DNA from 3 places in the Ectobacillus polymachus genome. Region 2 is predicted to be linked to each of the others. Evidence: riboswitches for the same ligand, from Rfam matches in the RefSeq annotation. Region 2 holds a riboswitch; each other region holds the start of a gene.
What was found. Region 2 has a riboswitch for cobalamin ahead of ACM5BR_RS15030 ((2Fe-2S) ferredoxin domain-containing protein). Riboswitches for the same ligand answer to the same signal wherever they lie in the genome.

Region 1 (5,672 bases), on a different contig from region 2:
CTATTAACTTTAACTAAATATCCTCTATCCGATATTTGTACTTGGCTCACTTTTAATGATCAAAGTTATTTTACAAAGATTTTCAAAAAAGTTACTAACACTACCCCAAGGCAATATCGCCAAACATACACTGTAATATAAAGTGAAACTCCTATTCGTGTGTCTTACTACTACAGGTTACACGAAGTGCTTCTTTCAAAAATTAGAGCGAGGAATAGAGATATGAACAAGAAGAGAATTTATAATATATTGATAATCCTGCTATTTACGGTTGGTTGTATTTTCATTGCAAAACCTTTTTATGACGCTTATAAAGCTAAGAAAACGCAAGAAAAAAACTTAGAAACTATCATGAAAATGAAGTACAACAAGCAAGAAACCACATTTACTGATGCTTCCAACATAAAACGACCAGATTTAGCAGATGTATCCAATGCTTCATTAGATGAGAAAGCGGTCATCGGGCGTTTATCCATTCCAAGCATTGGTTTGGGACTACCGATTCTAAATTCTTCGACAGAAAATCATTTATTATCAGGTGCAACAACAATTAGAGAGAAACAACAGATGGGAAAAGGAAATTACGCATTAGCAGGACATAATATGTCCAAAAAAGGTGTGTTATTTAGCGATATTTCGGAATTAAAAACGAATGACAAAATATATTTATATGATAATGAAAATGAATACGAATATGCAGTACAACAAATAACAGAAGTTTCACCTAGTACATGGGACGTTGTGGAAAATCACGGCAAAGATGAAGTAACACTTATTACATGTTTATCTGTACTTGATAATTCAAAGCGATGGGTAGTATCTGGTGATTTAGTATATGTAAAAAAAATACAGTGAGCCCCAAAAGTTGAGGATTGAATTCTGTATTTGTACAGGGCACAATCCTTTTCGTTACCCTTTTACATATTCTATTATTCTTGTGAATTTTGATGACGCACTTTACCCTGAACCTCGACCTTGTTTAATCCTTTTTTCAATTTCAGATGTTCTTTTTCTTTTGAACATAAAAACACCCCTTAGACAATTAAAGGGGTAAGACGGTGCAACTTTTTTACTTAGTATTTGTATTTAATTATTCAGCAATTTCTTGAAGATGAAAGTAAGTTACGTTATAAATATGTTCAATCTCAGCATCCGTCATAAATATTAACGTATCTTTGTGTAACCCTTTATTCATTGCAATAAATTCGATCATGTTTTTACGTTCTGTTCTAGCCATTATTAATTCCTCCCTTTATTGTATTAACACAGATATATTTTAGTTATTTCTATTATATAACAGAACGAGCGATACGCAACACAAAATTTTCAAAAAACTCAAAATATTTTTTAGGAGGATCTTTAAAACTGTTTTTCCTAAACCATCAACAATTGTAGGTTTAAAAAAGCGATTTTAATAAAGGAATTGTGGCTTTTCCATCATGTAAGCTTCCGGTAGAATGCTAGGATTTCAGAATGTATGGACTACTCGTTCCAACTGCTAAATGTGCTTTGTAACCAAACCAATATGTAAATACTTTACCCTCGCTTCTCTCTCCTCCCCCATTATTCTGTACATCTGCATACCAAACATGTTTATATCATATATTTGGTACAAGCAATCATACAGGTATTGCAGTGCATTGTAATGAGAAAGGAGCATATTTTGTGGAATCACGACCTTCGAAAAAAACTGTGTATGGAAATATACCGCACCCTATCAGAGATGATGGCGCTGGCGCGACCGATTTTGGTCCTCGTGACATCATGCGAGATATTGAAAACCCCGATATGTTCGTTCCCCCGGTCACCGACGCCGGAACGATTCCTAATTTAAAGTTCTCTTTTTCCGATACCAATATGCAGTTAAATCACGGTGGTTGGTCACGGCAAGTAACGATAAGAGAACTACCGATCGCAACCACGCTTGCGGGGGTGAACATGCGTCTGACGCCGGGCGGTGTACGGGAGTTACATTGGCATAAGCAAGCTGAATGGGCCTACATGATTTTAGGGCGGGCACGAATCACCTCGGTCGACCAGGACGGGCGGAATTTTATAGCCGATGTCGCAGCAGGGGATTTGTGGTACTTTCCAGCCGGAATTCCACACTCGATTCAAGGACGAGAGGAAGGTTGCGAATTTCTGCTCGTGTTCGACGATGGCAACTTCTCCGATTTCGATACCTTCTCTATTACTGATTGGTTCGCCCATACACCAAAGGATGTGTTGGCTGCGAATTTCGGTGTAACGGAAAGCGCCTTTGCTCATATCCCTACAAAACAGCGCTACATTTTCCAAGCAAAGTTGCCCGGCTCACTGGAAAGTCAGGAGATTTCGGATCCTTACGGTACTGTGCCAAAAAGCTTCACACATCGGCTTCTTGCACAAGATCCGATCGTAACTCCGGGCGGGACGGTACGTATCGTTGATTCCACCAACTTCCCCATTTCGTCTACAATTGCGGCGGCGTTAGTGGAAATCAAGCCAGGCGGAATGAGAGAAATGCATTGGCATCCGAATAACGATGAGTGGCAATATTACCTCTCAGGATCTGGACGCATGACGGTATTTGCAGCGAATGGCACTGCCAGAACTTTTAATTACCGGGCCGGCGATGTAGGATATGTACCGTTCGCCATGGGACATTATATCCAAAACACAGGCAATCAAAGCCTATGGTTTCTGGAGATGTTCAAGAGTAATCGCTTTGCCGACGTGTCATTGAACCAATGGATGGCGCTAACTCCAAAAGAGCTAGTAGAGGAACACTTGCATGTAGGGCCAGAATTGATGAACGCACTGCGCAAGGAAAAATGGCCTGTCGTTAAATAGATGATAGAACAAAAGATGCAACACTTGAGACATTGATTTAGTTAATAGAATATAACTAATTTTAATTTTTCACATTTACTTCTATTCAGTAATTGTGGTACACTTATTTTTGTATTAGAAAACTATATATTGTGTTCGTTTTAATTAGGTACCACTATATGTGGTTTAATAGGGAAGTTCGGTGAAAAACCAACGCTGTCCCCGCAACTGTAAAGCTGACGAAGACCTAAGTCCACTATGTTATGTAAAACATGGGAAGGAGGTCGGAGGATGAAGCAAGCCAGGAGACCTGCCTTTATAAAACCGATCAATCATTTCTTCGGGGATTGAGAAATGGAGACGTAACCATTTTTCAAGTTTCTAACGTTTCCATTTAAAGCTATCTCTTTTGAAGAGATAGCTTTTTTAATTTTGTTCAGTAGATACCCCTCCCTATTTGGTGAGAAATCTGGACGAAAATTACGCCAAGAAGATGTAATTAATATTTTGAAAAGGCGAATGATCATGTCTAAACTTTTAAAAAGGAAAAGTAATACTCTACTTGGTCTACATCTAAATATCGAATAACATTCAAATTATGTTCGGTAATTATGATGAAATTGATTTTAAAATGTATATATAATACCACATTAGAGACTAATCGTATTTTTTTATGAAAGAATGGGATGTATATGAAAACAATAAATAAACATCAAGAAGTAATAAAACGAGATAAGTGTATTGTGCCATTTTGTGCAGATAAAATCATTCAAGCTATTGAAAAGGCGGAACAAGCTACAAAACTGGGAGTAACCCCCACTCTCGCTCAAAGTATATGTAATAAAGTTTTGGAACAAATTCAAGTAGACATAATTTCTGTAGAGGAAATTCAAGATTTAGTTGAAATCGAACTTATGAAGAGTGAGCGAACAGATGTAGCAAAAGCTTATATTTTATATCGTGAAGAACGAACAAAAGCAAGAAATGGAAAATCATTTGAAACGATTGCATCCATTATTAGAGCTGAATCTAATGATATTACAAAAGAAAATGCCAATATGAGTGCTGAAACACCTTCTGGGATGATGATGAAATTTGCGAGTGAAACGACAAAAGCTTATACTTTCTCAGAATTGTTGAAACCAGAGCATCGCTTTTTACATCGTACCGGAGCCATTCATATCCATGACCTTGACTATTATCCTACGCGGAGCTTAACTTGTGTTCAACACCCGCTTGATCAAATGCTTGAACATGGATTAGAAGTGAACCATGCTTCCTTACGTCGTCCTAACAGTATTCATGGAGCCACAGTGATGGCTTGTATTTCCCTTGAAACTGCACAAAATGAAATGCATGGAGGGCAAGCTATCCCAGCTTTTGATTTTTATATGGCTCCTTTCGTTAAAGTAACTTATGAAAAAGAATTAAAGAAGGCTTGTGAATTTACAGGAAGTGATTTTGATGAATTAAAGAAACTTCCAATAGCCGTTTATAAAGAAACAAGTTTAGAAGGGTTAACAGGACAAGAAAGGGTTCTCCAACATGCGTTAAACCGAACTGTGAATGCGGTTTATCAAGCGATGGAAGGGTTTATCCATAATATGAACAGCATTCATTCGCGCGGAGGCAATCAAGTCGTATTTTCATCCATTAATTATGGGACAGATACATCACCGGAAGGACGTTGTGTGATGGAACAATTGCTGCGATCAACTGAACGTGGTGTTGGTAATGGACAAACAGCGATTTTCCCAATTCAAATTTTTAAAATAAAAGATGGTGTGAACTTAAAAGAAGGAGATCCAAATTATGATTTATTTCAATTGGCCTGTCGCGTGACAGCGAAACGTTTCTTCCCTAATTTTATTAATTTAGATGCGCCATTTAACCAACATAATAAGTGGAATTCAGAAGACCCGAAACGTTATCTCTATGAAACTGCGACAATGGGCTGCCGTACTCGTGTCTTTGAAAATCTTCATGGGGAAAAAACATCCATCGGCCGGGGAAATGCATCCTTTACTTCGATTAACTTAGTGCGCATCGCTTTAGAAACAATGGAAGAAGTAAAAAAAGAACAACTTCCTGAAGAAGAAAAATGGAATCGATTCTATACAAAACTTGAGTACATGGTCGAGACAGTTGGAGAGCAATTAAAAGTACGTTATGATTTCCAAAAACAGGCTTTAGCAAAACAATTTCCAACGCTGTTGAAATATTTATGGCAAGGCGGACGCCAATTAAAACCGGAAGATCATATTGAAAAAGTTATCAATCAATCTACTTTAGGTATTGGATTTATAGGATTAGCAGAATGTTTACTAGCTTTAATTGGAAAACATCAGGGAGAGTCTGAAGAGGCACAAGCAACAGGTTTAAACATCGTATCATTTATGCGTGATAAATGTACGGAACTAAAAGAACGTTATCAGTTTAACTACAGCCTGCTTGCTACCCCTGCCGAATCCTTGTGCAAAAAGTTCCCTAAGCTTGACCGGGAACGCTTTGGCGAAGTTGAAGGAGTAAATACACGAGAATATTATACAAACTCGAATCATGTGCCTGTATGGCATCCTATTTCTGCAATCAAGAAAATGCAAATTGAAGCTCCATATCACCCATTAACATTGGGTGGACATATTGCATATATTGAATTGGATGGAAAGGCATCAGAAAACTATCAGGCAATTCAAAAGATGGTACTTATGGCACATCATCTGCAAATTGGTTATTTCAGTTTAAATCATACAGTTTGTCGGTGCTTAGATTGTGGGCATGAAACGAATCATGCAGAAACAACAGAGTGTGAGTCGTGCCAAAGTAATAATATTGATGTCATTCAACGGATTACAGGTTAC
Region 2 (5,672 bases):
GAATCGCCACGATATTTTTTTGCGGTAATCCCAGTTTTTCACACTTTTCCATATTGTCTGTACGCGGCAGCATCCGGGCAATGAGACGAATATCCGGGAGTGCTACTAATCTTTCTGTAAAGATTTGCAAGGTTTTGCTGCCAGTCGTTAACATGACAACCCCTTTTTTCTTCGCTGCTGCTTCGGCTGCTTCTTCATAGCTGCTCACGACTGTCATGTTCTCGTACGCAAATTCTTGGGATTCACGTTCATAGCGAATATACGGAATTTGTGCTTGCTGGCCAGCACGAATGGCATTTTTAGAAGCCTCTTCTGCAAACGGATGGCTGGCATCCACGATAACTTGTACCCCTGTTTCCTGAATGAAATCAGCCATTTCCTGATCCGTCATTCTACCTGTCCTAACATCGATTCCTACCTGCCTCATTTCAGATGCCGCATTTTCTGTAACAACGGTTGTAAGAAGAGAATAACCAGCCTTCTTGATTTCTAACGCCAATGCACGTGCATCACTTGTGCCCGCTAGCATGAAAATCATCGCAATCCGCCTGCCTTTTCATGATCGTGATGATCATGATCATGGTCGTGGTCGTGATGATGGTCATGGTCATGTCCGTGATCATGGTCGTGATGATGATGGTCAATATGCTCCATCGCATCAAGACGATACTGACATACATCACAATTCATTTGCACATCACCTTGCAATGTTTCCTCCACACGCTCTTGTATAATCGTCTGTAATTTCGGATGATAGCCAAAGTAGTCTGCCAATTCAAACGAAATGTCAGCGTGCTGCAATTGAAACTTGGAAATCATCCCTTCCAAACGTTTTATTAAAATGCCGGTGAATAAAAAGTAAGGAAGAATAATGACTTTCTTTGCCCCAAGCTTAATAAGGCGTTCCACCCCTTCCTCTACAAGTGGATCCGTTACACCCATGAAGGCAGGTTCTACTAGTTTATAGTTTGTTTTCTCCCATAGTAATCTTGCAATCTTGTATAAATCGCTGTTTGCATCAGGATCGCTTCCGCCGCGTCCTAACAGGAGAATACCAGTATCCATTGATGGCTCAGCTGGATTCTCACCGATTTCTTCTAATCTCGTTTTCAAAATCTCGAAAATTTGTTCATGGACACCGATTGGTTTGCCATATGTAAATGTTACATGCGGATACTTTTGTTTTGCCTCATCAATAGCCGCTGGTATATGTATTTTCGAATGTCCAGCTGGCAAAAGCATGATTGGAATGACGATGACTTCATTCGCACCTTTTGTTACACAGTTATCAATTCCTTGACTGACTGTCGGTTTTTCAAACTCTAAAAAACATGCTTCTAATAAAAGAGATGGATCCCATTCTGGCTTCATATTTTCGATAAACTGCAGTACTTGACTGTTTCCTTCTGGATCTTTACTCCCATGCCCTACAAATAAAATCGCTTTCACGCGTCTTCCCCCTTATTTTGCTACTCTCCGCATACTGGTTCTTCTATTTTCAAATTCGGCGTTATATCCTGGTACTCGAAGCCTTGTACATTCTTGACGCGCTTAAAGAATTTGTAAAAGCGTTCGTTTGGATATCCTTTTTCCTTATATTCCTGGACGATTGCTTCAACGATACCGACAATTTTGTCAGGCGGAATTCCTTCTGCAACGATTTGACCTGAATGTGCATTCCGTCCCGCTGTTTTTGCACCTAAAAATAAATCGAATGCTCCTTTGCGGTATACAATGCCAATATCTTCTTTTACTGCACCGTAGCACGCCATACCACAACCGTTAAACCCAATCTTCAGCTCTTTAGGCAGTTCAAGACCTCCTAATTTTTGCTGAATCTCCTCTGCATAAGGAATGCCATCTGTTTTCTCGCTATCGCAAAAATCACATGCTTTTACCGTCAACACATCACCTATAGGGGAAAGTAAAAAACCCGCCTCCTGCAAAGTATCGATTATGGTATCCGGATTATCAGTTGGAATCGCAAGCTTGATCGCATGATCCGGTGTATATTCCATCGTTCCTTTGTCTGATATAAGATTAGCAAGCGTCAGCATCTGCTCAGCTGTAAATTTCTTATTGGCAACACCAGGACTTACGGCAAGCTCGAATATGGATGAGATTGGCTGCTGCATTCTAGTAGCACTATCCTCTGTTTTTCCCGTAATAGCCTGTAATGCCTCTTCAGCCAGTTCTCTTGCTGAAGGCTTAGATGTACCCTGATCAAGTGACCATGGCTCTGCTTCCTTCTGTAAGCGCTGATGCGGTGCAAGTCGTTGCTCCGTCTTATCTAGCGTATATTTTCGTTGATAGCCGCGCGGCGTTATCATCAAATCATCGTAAACGAACGTCGATGAATTTCCGACGATAACAGTGGTCAGCATCCCAATATCGTGATTCAGCATATCTGCAAGATTCGTAATAACTACATGCTGCCGATCTCGGTAAGCACTTTTCACTAATCCAACCGGGGTATTAGGAGAACGATATTGCAATAAAATTCTTTGCGCCTCTTCAATTTGTCTCGTTCTTCTACCGCTTTTTGGATTATAAAAAGCAATGACAAAATCAGCCCCGGCTGCTGCATCAATTCGTTTCTCAATTAAACTCCACGGCGTTAAATGATCACTTAGACTGATCGTGCACGCATCATGCATAATAGGAGCTCCTAATAAAGAAGCACAGGAGTTAATAGCGGAGATCCCTGGAATAATTTCTACCTCTACTCCCGTTTCCTTGTGCCAGTCTTTATTCAGCAGCACTTCATAAATAAGCCCAGCCATCCCGTATACACCAGCATCTCCGCTGGAAATGACTCCGACGTTTTTACCTTGTTCTGCCTGTTTTACGGCTTCCTGCGCTCTGCTTACTTCTTCAGTCATACCTGTGCTAATGATGGTTTGTCCTTTTACTAATCCTTCAATCAAGTCGACATAGGTTTTGTATCCTATGATCATGTCACATTCTTCTATGGCTTCCTTTGCCCGGTGCGTAATATGGTCAAAGCTACCCGGGCCAAATCCGATAATTGCTACTTTTCCTGTCACTTTTATGCGCCACCTTTCCCATATATCGAAATGCCAAATGTTGTCTATTTCAAGTTAGGCACCTTTACTATCCCATCCTCACTCGTGGAATGGGCAGGTGCTGCAAAACCACCATCTTCATAGTGGTAGAGGACTGCTTCCTCTTTCGTAGTGCCCTTTATTAAATGATGGACAATACTGCAAGCACTCTCTTTATTTACTTCCTTGTACCACGTTCCTTGCGGGTACGCGATGACAATAGGAGCATCCTTGCATCTTCCATTGCACCTCGTTCTTGTCGTATGTATACTTGCGTCAGCCTGTACATTCGTGATCTCCTCACGAATTGCTTGTGTTACTTCCTCTCCTCCCTTTCTCATACAACTGCTTCCATTACAAATTAATACGTGATGCTTTGTTCCTGTTAAGTTCCAAGTCGTCATCTTGCACTCCCTTTCTGTGTATAAAAAACACCCCTATCTACAGATAGGGGTGCGAATAAATACATGAGCATTCAGTCAGCACTTTCACCCATATCCCGTAGGTTCCAGAAAGCATGCAAAACAAGGCAGGTCTCCTGACTTAGGTTCGTCATTTCATTATGTCTTCCCAAGCATCGGCTCAGTGACATATACAATGAAACTCCCCATTACAGTGGCGGGTACCGTGATGGATTTTCACCATCTTCCCTTTTAAACACAGCTTATACCTAGCTATGTACCTTATTTCTATCATTCTATTTTATTATTCATCTCTTCATTTTTTCCTTCAAAACAAAAAAGCCACTCAAGGGGACCTTAAGTGGGAAACGAAAGCATAAAAAGGAAAAAGGTATATAGACCTTTTGCTGCTGACACTTCACCTTCTCAATCCCCGAAGAATTTGAAACTTACGAAATTAAGATAGGTCTCCTGACTCGTGTTTCTCTCTACTTTAGGTCCTTCCCGTATTCCTTTACAGTGGTTCACCTATTTCGTCTACACATACAGTTGCGGGGGCAGTTCCGTTTCTTATACGGATTCCCTATTAAGCCTTTTGCGGCATCTTAATTTATTGCTAGAAAAATATAGAAAATATAGAATTATAAAACTATTTCTTACTTATAGTGTTCATGATATCGTAATTTGTTTTACTTTTCAACATTTTTTGCAGCTGCTTCTAATTCGATACCATTCCCCCACGTTTCATGAAAAATTAAATTTTCAAGGGAACGGCGTTTTTCCCAATTGGCCGTCTCTAAAATAGGAGCCGTAGGATAGTCATCTGTGTACCCAATGGAAAGCAAGGCAACCGGATCAATATGAGGCGGAATATGCAAAATATCGCGTACATCATTTTTCTTATAAAAGCTAACCCAGCCCAAAGCCAATCCTTCTGCACATGAAGCTAACCACATATTTTGAATCGCACATGCCGTTGATAAAACATCTGTTTCTGGAATGGAATTTCTCCCTAGCACATGAGAGCCGCCTCTCGTTGGATCACATGTGACACAAATCGTCAGCGGCGCTTGTTGAATTCCCTCTACTTTTAAGGATAAAAACTTAGCCGCCCGTTCTTCTTCATAGTGAATAGAAAGCGCTTTCCTTTCCTTCTCAGCTGCCCAAGCTAATTGATCCTTTATCTGCGGGGACGTAACTAAGATAAAATTCCAAGGCTGCATAAATCCTACCGAAGGTGCATGATGTGCTGCTTGTAAAATCCTCTCTATTACATCCTCTGGAATCGGATTAGGAAGAAAACTGCGAACATCTCTCCTTCTATAAATCACATTGTACACTGCATCTCTTTCGATTGAATCCTTTATCATCAACATCACCTCTTTCATGGCATTACATCACATTATATTAGATTACATGTTTTTAACGTGCAATCCTTTTTCAAGAATGAGTTTTTTTTCGAGCACATTCGCAAGACTCTATTTTTCCTGCAAAAGATCAAAAACAAAACAGCTTGAGCCCTAAATCCGTCTCAAGCTGTTCTATACTATTTCACCACTCCTTCTTCTATGAACTGTTCAATGACATCAATATATTTTTGTCGTCCCCTTTCCAAATTTTGCGGCTTAGAGCACCAATAAGGATGAGGAAGGCGCTCTGTGATGGTTATATCTTGAGGAAGGCGGCCATCCTGTTTCATTTCGAGGAGTGTTTCTTCTACTCTTTCTCCAAGTGGTACAATACAGCTTGGATTTAGCATTGTCATTTCCTTGATGAATCCCTTTGTAAATAGTCTTGCAATCCACCCTGCTAAATCGTAGTAATGAAAAGCCTTTCGGTGACGTTGAAAACCAAACCAAGACACATTAGTCATGTATACATGCTGAAAGAATGCAGTTGGACCGAAATGTTGGATGATTCCGTAGATGAATTGTGAGCTTGCATCAGATGTTTCACGAGGGACTTTGTCAAGAAAGACGGATAGCGATTTAAAATCTAAAAACGGAACGCCTGTTTTACCGGAACCACGTTTGTTCGGATCCATCCCGACTAAAGCAATCCGCTTTCCTACCTGTGGGTTGTAATACTTGGCGTAAAAGCGTTTCGCTAGCTCTTTGTATTCTTCACAATCCGTCAAAATGGTAATATTGCGTTCTTCAAGTGTTTTCATCATCCGTTGATTTTGTCTCACATTCTGCAAAAAAGT
Region 3 (5,672 bases), on a different contig from region 2:
TACAATGCCGGCGATAAAGTTGGTACCGTAGAATTCCAAACACCAACTGCAATGCAGCAGGCAGATATTACAATGCCAGCTGGCGCAACAATCGTTCAATCTAATGCGACAGAAAAATCCTTTGTCGGGGCAGGAACACCAATCGCTTATGCTTACGATATGAACAATTTATATGTAACAGCAAATATTAAAGAAACAGATATTGATCAAGTACAAAAGGGGCAACAGGTGGATGTGTATGTGGATGCTTATCCGAATACGGTCTTAACAGGTACAGTAGATCAAATTGGATTAACAACATCCGGAACCTTCTCCTTACTGCCAAGCGGTAATACGAATGCGAACTATACAAAAGTTACACAGGTCATTCCAGTGAAAATTTCGTTAAACCACAATAAATCCTTAAACATTGTACCGGGAATGAATGTAACAGTTCGTATTCATAAATAAGGGGGGGGACTACATGCTCTCAACCATGATTGCAGTTTATGCACTTTTTTGTATCCTTGTATTTTTCATTGTGAACGTGCTGTTACGAAAACAAAAAAATAAGAGTGATCGTACAAAACCGCTTGCTTCTGCAATGCCAAAGCAGAAGGACACTTTGGTAGAAGAGAAAAAAGAAGCCAAAGAGTTAACACAAGCAGTGGAAGAAAACAAGCAAGAAGGAGCAGAAGAGATTCCAGCGCCAAAGAAAGCTGCTCCGAAGCTGGCAGCAGACCCTGCGCTTAATATCAGATTGGTATTACTCGTACTAATCTTAGGTATGTTTTTTTCCATTCTTAATCAAACCGTTATTAACGTAGCGTTACCAGATTTAATGAATGAGTTCAATGTATCAACATCTACTATACAGTGGTTATCCACCGGTTTTATGCTGGTAAACGGAATCTTAGTACCAATTAGTGCTTATTTGATTCAAACCTTTACGTATCGAAGACTTTTTCTAATCGCTATAGGGTTTTTCACAGTCGGCTCTATTATTTGTGCTATCTCTGGTAATTTTCCAATGATGTTAACAGGTCGGCTTGTGCAAGCAGTTGGAGCAGGTATTCTCATGCCAACAGGAATGAATATATTTATGACGCTCTTTCCGCCAGAAAAACGCGGCGCGGCGATGGGGCTTCTTGGTGTAGCATTGATTCTAGGACCAGCCGTTGGACCAACGATTGCTGGCTGGCTTATTCAAAACTACACGTGGAAGATCATGTTTTATGCAATGTTTGCCATAGGAGCTGTCATCTTTTTGATGGCCATACGTTGGTTTAAGCTCGTACAGCCACTGTCTAAACCGAAATTAGACGTAACCGGAGTTATTTTTTCTACCATTGGCTTTGGCAGTCTGTTATACGCATTAAGTGAAGCAGGAAATAAAGGATGGGACAGCACAGAAGTCGATGCCATGCTCGCAATTGGAGTGATTGGTCTTATTGTCTTCGTTTGGTGGGAGCTCAAGGCAGAAACAAAGCTCTTGGATTTAACCATTTTCAAGATTCCAGCTTTCTCCTTTACGATTATCATCAATTTCATTATTACGATGGCACTGTATGGCGGTATGATTCTGTTGCCTGTATACCTACAGAACATTCGCGGCTTTTCACCGCTTGATTCCGGATTGCTACTGTTGCCAGGATCATTAATTATGGGACTAATGGGACCATTTGCTGGAAAGCTATTTGATCGCTATGGTATTCGTCCACTTGCGATTTTTGGATTAATTTTGATGACATTCGGTACGTATGAGCTATCTAAGCTTACGCTGGATACCCCTTATGCTACGATTGTCGGAATTTACATCATGCGCTCCTTCGGGATGGCGTTTATCTCGATGCCAATTATGACAGCAGGAATGAACGCATTACCATTGAAGCAGATTTCACATGGGACAGCATCGCAAAATACACTTCGCTCAATAGCTGGTTCGATTGGGACAGCGATCCTTGTTACATTCATGACGAGACAAACAACGTTCCATGCGGCAGACTATGCAAGTGCGATTACATCGACGAATCCAATTATGAACCAGAATATTACGCAGATGGGTCAGAGCATTGCAGCCGTAGCAAATGTATCACCGCAAACGGGCTCGTCACTCGGCACGGCGGCACTATACGGTCAAGTTATGAAGGTTTCCTCGGTAAACGGTATTAATGACGCATTTTTAATCGCTGCAATTTTAGCAGGAGTAGCACTTGTATTATCCATTTTCCTTCCCCCAGGCAATAAGCCGAACAGGGGATAAGGGGAGAAACTTACGAAGAAGTTAGCTATCTTTTAGGTAGTTAGCTTCTTTTTTGCTTTTATCCACTTTTTAATAGAAACATTTAATTCTGAATAATTAATCAAATGTTGTTCTATAATTATAGTAATCATGTTATATTTTATAAATAGAAGCGTTCGTGACAAGAACAATAAAATTTAATAATAGGATATAGGTTTAATCAGTTTTGATTAATTAAAAGGGAATCAGGTGACATTCCTGAACTATCCCGTAGCTGTATTAGATGAATTTAAGTACAATATGCCACTTGCATACAGGGAAGGCGTACTTAAATAATGATTCTTGAGTCAGAAGACCTGCCTATATTTTGCTCTGTAACCTCTACGAGTGATAGGGAAGGCATTATAATGAAGATTAATTTGCTTATTTCATAGAATAGGCATATTTTATCATGAAATCCTTTTAACACTTCAGTTAAAAGGATTTTTTATTTGCATGGGATAAAAATTGAAGGGAGGTGCAACATGGGAATAATTATTATGTTATGTATTGTGATTTTAACTTCCATAATTTATCTTATATTGAAAAATAAGAAGTGTAGGGATGGGGAACATCGCCATCGCCATAGAATGGGACACAACCACGGCGAAGGGTTTTCAATTGATTATTATGCTTATATGTCTAAAATCAGACACTGGAATCCTACTTTTAAAGTATCTCTTTCTGTGCTGACACTGATTTTGTGTATTGTATTGAACAACCCATATGTATCTGTGGCAGTCATCCTTGCAATGGCCTATATAACAATTATAAAAGGCGAGCTTCCCATACATAAATATATGCCAATACTCCTGATTCAAATAGGTTTTATCCTTCTAGCCACTTTTACCATTGCCATTGATTTTTCAAGGCAGCCTATGGGACAGTATAACTTATATCTTGGTTTCTATTATATGTATACTTCTCAGGCAAAGCTTATGGAAGCGGTTTTTTTAATCTTGAAAGTGTTTGCAGCTATCAGTGCCTTGCAGATGATGGCACTGTCAACTCCATCATCAGAGATTATATATGTGCTTCACAAAGCACATATACCAAAGATTATTATAGAACTGATGAATATGATTTACCGTTATATTTTCATCTTAATGGATGTCTTTATTAAAATGAAAAATTCTGCAGAGTCTCGTCAAGGGTACTGTGATATGAAAACTTCCTATTTTACCTTTGGAAATATTGCTAGCAATATGCTGATAATTTCTTTGAAAAGGGCTAATGCATATTATGATGCCATGGAGGCCAGATGTTTCGATGGAGAGCTTATTTTTTTGGAGGAAGATAAAAAGGTTGAGACAAAACAGATTGCCACAGCAGTAGCATTCGTATTATTTTTAATTCTGCTCTGGGGCTTTACAAGATAGAAAGGGGCTATTATGGAAGATCCAATATTAAAAATCGAAGATCTGTATTACGTCTATGGAAATGGAAATCCTGCGCTGAACGGTGTAAGTGTGGATATATATGAAGGTGAGAAAATAGCTGTACTGGGTACCAATGGGTCAGGAAAGTCCACATTTTTCTTGAATATAAACGGTGTCTATACACCGGAGGCGGGAAACGTTATTTATCGGGGTACAATTATAAATAAAAAAAATGTAAACGAGCTTCGAAAAAATATAGGTATTGTATTTCAAGATGCAGATAATCAAATTATAGCATCTTCGGTCAGGGCAGAAGTTGGGTTTGGCCCTATGAATTTAAAGCTTCCCAAAGAGGAAGTGATAAGACGTGTTGAGGAAGCACTGGCATATATGAACATATCGGATTTTAAGGATCGTCCGCCTCACTATTTGAGTGGCGGTGAAAAAAAGCGTGTTACTATTGCGGATATCATTGCTATGAAATCTGAAATCATTATCTTTGATGAACCAACAGCAGCACTTGATCCTTTAAATGCACAGATGTTAGAAGAAGTTTTAGCAAAGCTTAGCTCAGAGGGCAAGACAATGATGATTTCAACCCATGATGTGGATTTCGCATACAGATGGGCTGAGAGAGTTCTTGTATTTTGTAAGGGAAAAATTATTGCAGATGGAAGACCGCTTGAAATTTTTCAGGATACGGAAATCCTAAAACAGGCAAATTTAAAACAGCCAACCTTGTTTGAAATTTATGAGTTATTTGTACATAAAAATCTGCTGGAGGATATAAAGTATTATCCCAAAAGCGTTCATGAATTCAAGGAAATGCTTGAGGAACAGTTTACTTCTAGGGGTTTAGTTTAGATAAATATAAATTTAAAAGGGAAAAGGGGAAAAAGAAATTGAATCAGAAAGAAAAGAAAATTATCACTTTTGTTACAGTTTTTGCATTAGTCTTTGCAATAACCCCAGTGACAAATGCAATGCACATCATGGAAGGATATCTTCCACCAAAGTTCTGTATTGCTTGGGGAGTTCTCTGTATACCATTTTTAGTGGCTGGATACTTATCAATAAAGAGAACATTGGATAAGAATCGTAAATCTATTACTATGCTTGCTATGGCAGGCGCATTTATTTTCGTACTATCATCTTTAAAGATTCCATCCGTAACAGGAAGTTGTTCACATATGACGGGTACCGGACTTGCCGCAATTTTATTCGGACCTGTACCGGTGAGTATATTGGGTATTATCGTACTTTTATTCCAAGCAGTTCTGCTTGCACATGGCGGACTGACTACTCTTGGTGCAAATACTTTTTCTATGGCCATTGCAGGGCCTCTACTTTCTTATGGGATTTATATATTATGCAAGAGACTGAAAGTAAGTAAGAATGTAAGTATTTTTCTTGCAGCTTCAATCGGGGACCTTTTTACATATTGCGTAACCAGTTTTCAGCTTGCACTGGCATATCCGTCTGCAAATGGGGGTGTCTTAGCATCTGCGACAAAGTTCCTTGCAGTATTTGCACCGACACAGGTTCCGCTCGCTATAATCGAAGGTATTCTGACCGTTGTTATCATTATGACCCTTGAAACCTATGCAAAATCAGAAATGAAAGGTATTGGATTTCTATATAGAGGTGAAAAATAATGTCAAAGAAGAAAAAAGTTATTATTTTATTAGTTCTTGCAGCCTTGATTGCTATCATACCATTATTTACTTTAAAGGGTGCTGAATTTGGTGGTTCCGATGATGCAGGAAGCAAAGTTGTTGCTGAGATTACAGGTACCAATTATAAGCCTTGGTTTACACCTGTTATGGAAACTTGGATTGGTGGGGAATTACCAGGCGAGATAGAGAGTTTACTATTCTGTGTACAGACAGGAATTGGAGTCGGTATACTAGCTTTCTTCATGGGAAGATTTGTAGAAAGAACGAAGCAAGAAAAACTTCAAAAAACGAAAGAAAGTTAAATACTTTTGCTATATAAGTTATAGATGATTTTTGTTACAGGCCGCCCGTTTTAGC

Region 1: it holds a riboswitch for cobalamin, as region 2 does, so the genes downstream of both, ACM5BR_RS17160 (anaerobic ribonucleoside triphosphate reductase) here and ACM5BR_RS15030 ((2Fe-2S) ferredoxin domain-containing protein) in region 2, are expected to answer to the same signal.
Region 3: it holds a riboswitch for cobalamin, as region 2 does, so the genes downstream of both, cbiQ (cobalt ECF transporter T component CbiQ) here and ACM5BR_RS15030 ((2Fe-2S) ferredoxin domain-containing protein) in region 2, are expected to answer to the same signal.

The regions. Positions count from the first base shown of each region.
Region 1 is NZ_JBLREB010000006.1:41,715-47,386, forward strand. It holds gene ACM5BR_RS17140 (helix-turn-helix domain-containing protein) at 1-141, shown strand, start outside; gene ACM5BR_RS17145 (class A sortase) at 223-855, shown strand; gene ACM5BR_RS17150 (BH0509 family protein) at 1,091-1,237, opposite strand; gene ACM5BR_RS17155 (oxalate decarboxylase family bicupin) at 1,666-2,832, shown strand; cobalamin riboswitch at 2,962-3,143, shown strand; gene ACM5BR_RS17160 (anaerobic ribonucleoside triphosphate reductase) at 3,504-5,672, shown strand, end outside.
Region 2 is NZ_JBLREB010000003.1:207,303-212,974, reverse strand. It holds gene cobK (precorrin-6A reductase) at 1-538, opposite strand, end outside; gene ACM5BR_RS15040 (sirohydrochlorin chelatase) at 535-1,449, opposite strand; gene cobJ (precorrin-3B C(17)-methyltransferase) at 1,470-3,047, opposite strand; gene ACM5BR_RS15030 ((2Fe-2S) ferredoxin domain-containing protein) at 3,092-3,469, opposite strand; cobalamin riboswitch at 3,577-3,766, opposite strand; cobalamin riboswitch at 3,911-4,089, opposite strand; gene bluB (5,6-dimethylbenzimidazole synthase) at 4,156-4,836, opposite strand; gene ACM5BR_RS15020 (uracil-DNA glycosylase family protein) at 5,013-5,672, opposite strand, start outside.
Region 3 is NZ_JBLREB010000001.1:502-6,173, forward strand. It holds gene ACM5BR_RS00010 (HlyD family efflux transporter periplasmic adaptor subunit) at 1-450, shown strand, start outside; gene ACM5BR_RS00015 (DHA2 family efflux MFS transporter permease subunit) at 464-2,242, shown strand; cobalamin riboswitch at 2,417-2,599, shown strand; gene cbiQ (cobalt ECF transporter T component CbiQ) at 2,746-3,639, shown strand; gene ACM5BR_RS00025 (energy-coupling factor ABC transporter ATP-binding protein) at 3,652-4,503, shown strand; gene ACM5BR_RS00030 (energy-coupling factor ABC transporter permease) at 4,623-5,294, shown strand; gene ACM5BR_RS00035 (energy-coupling factor ABC transporter substrate-binding protein) at 5,294-5,617, shown strand.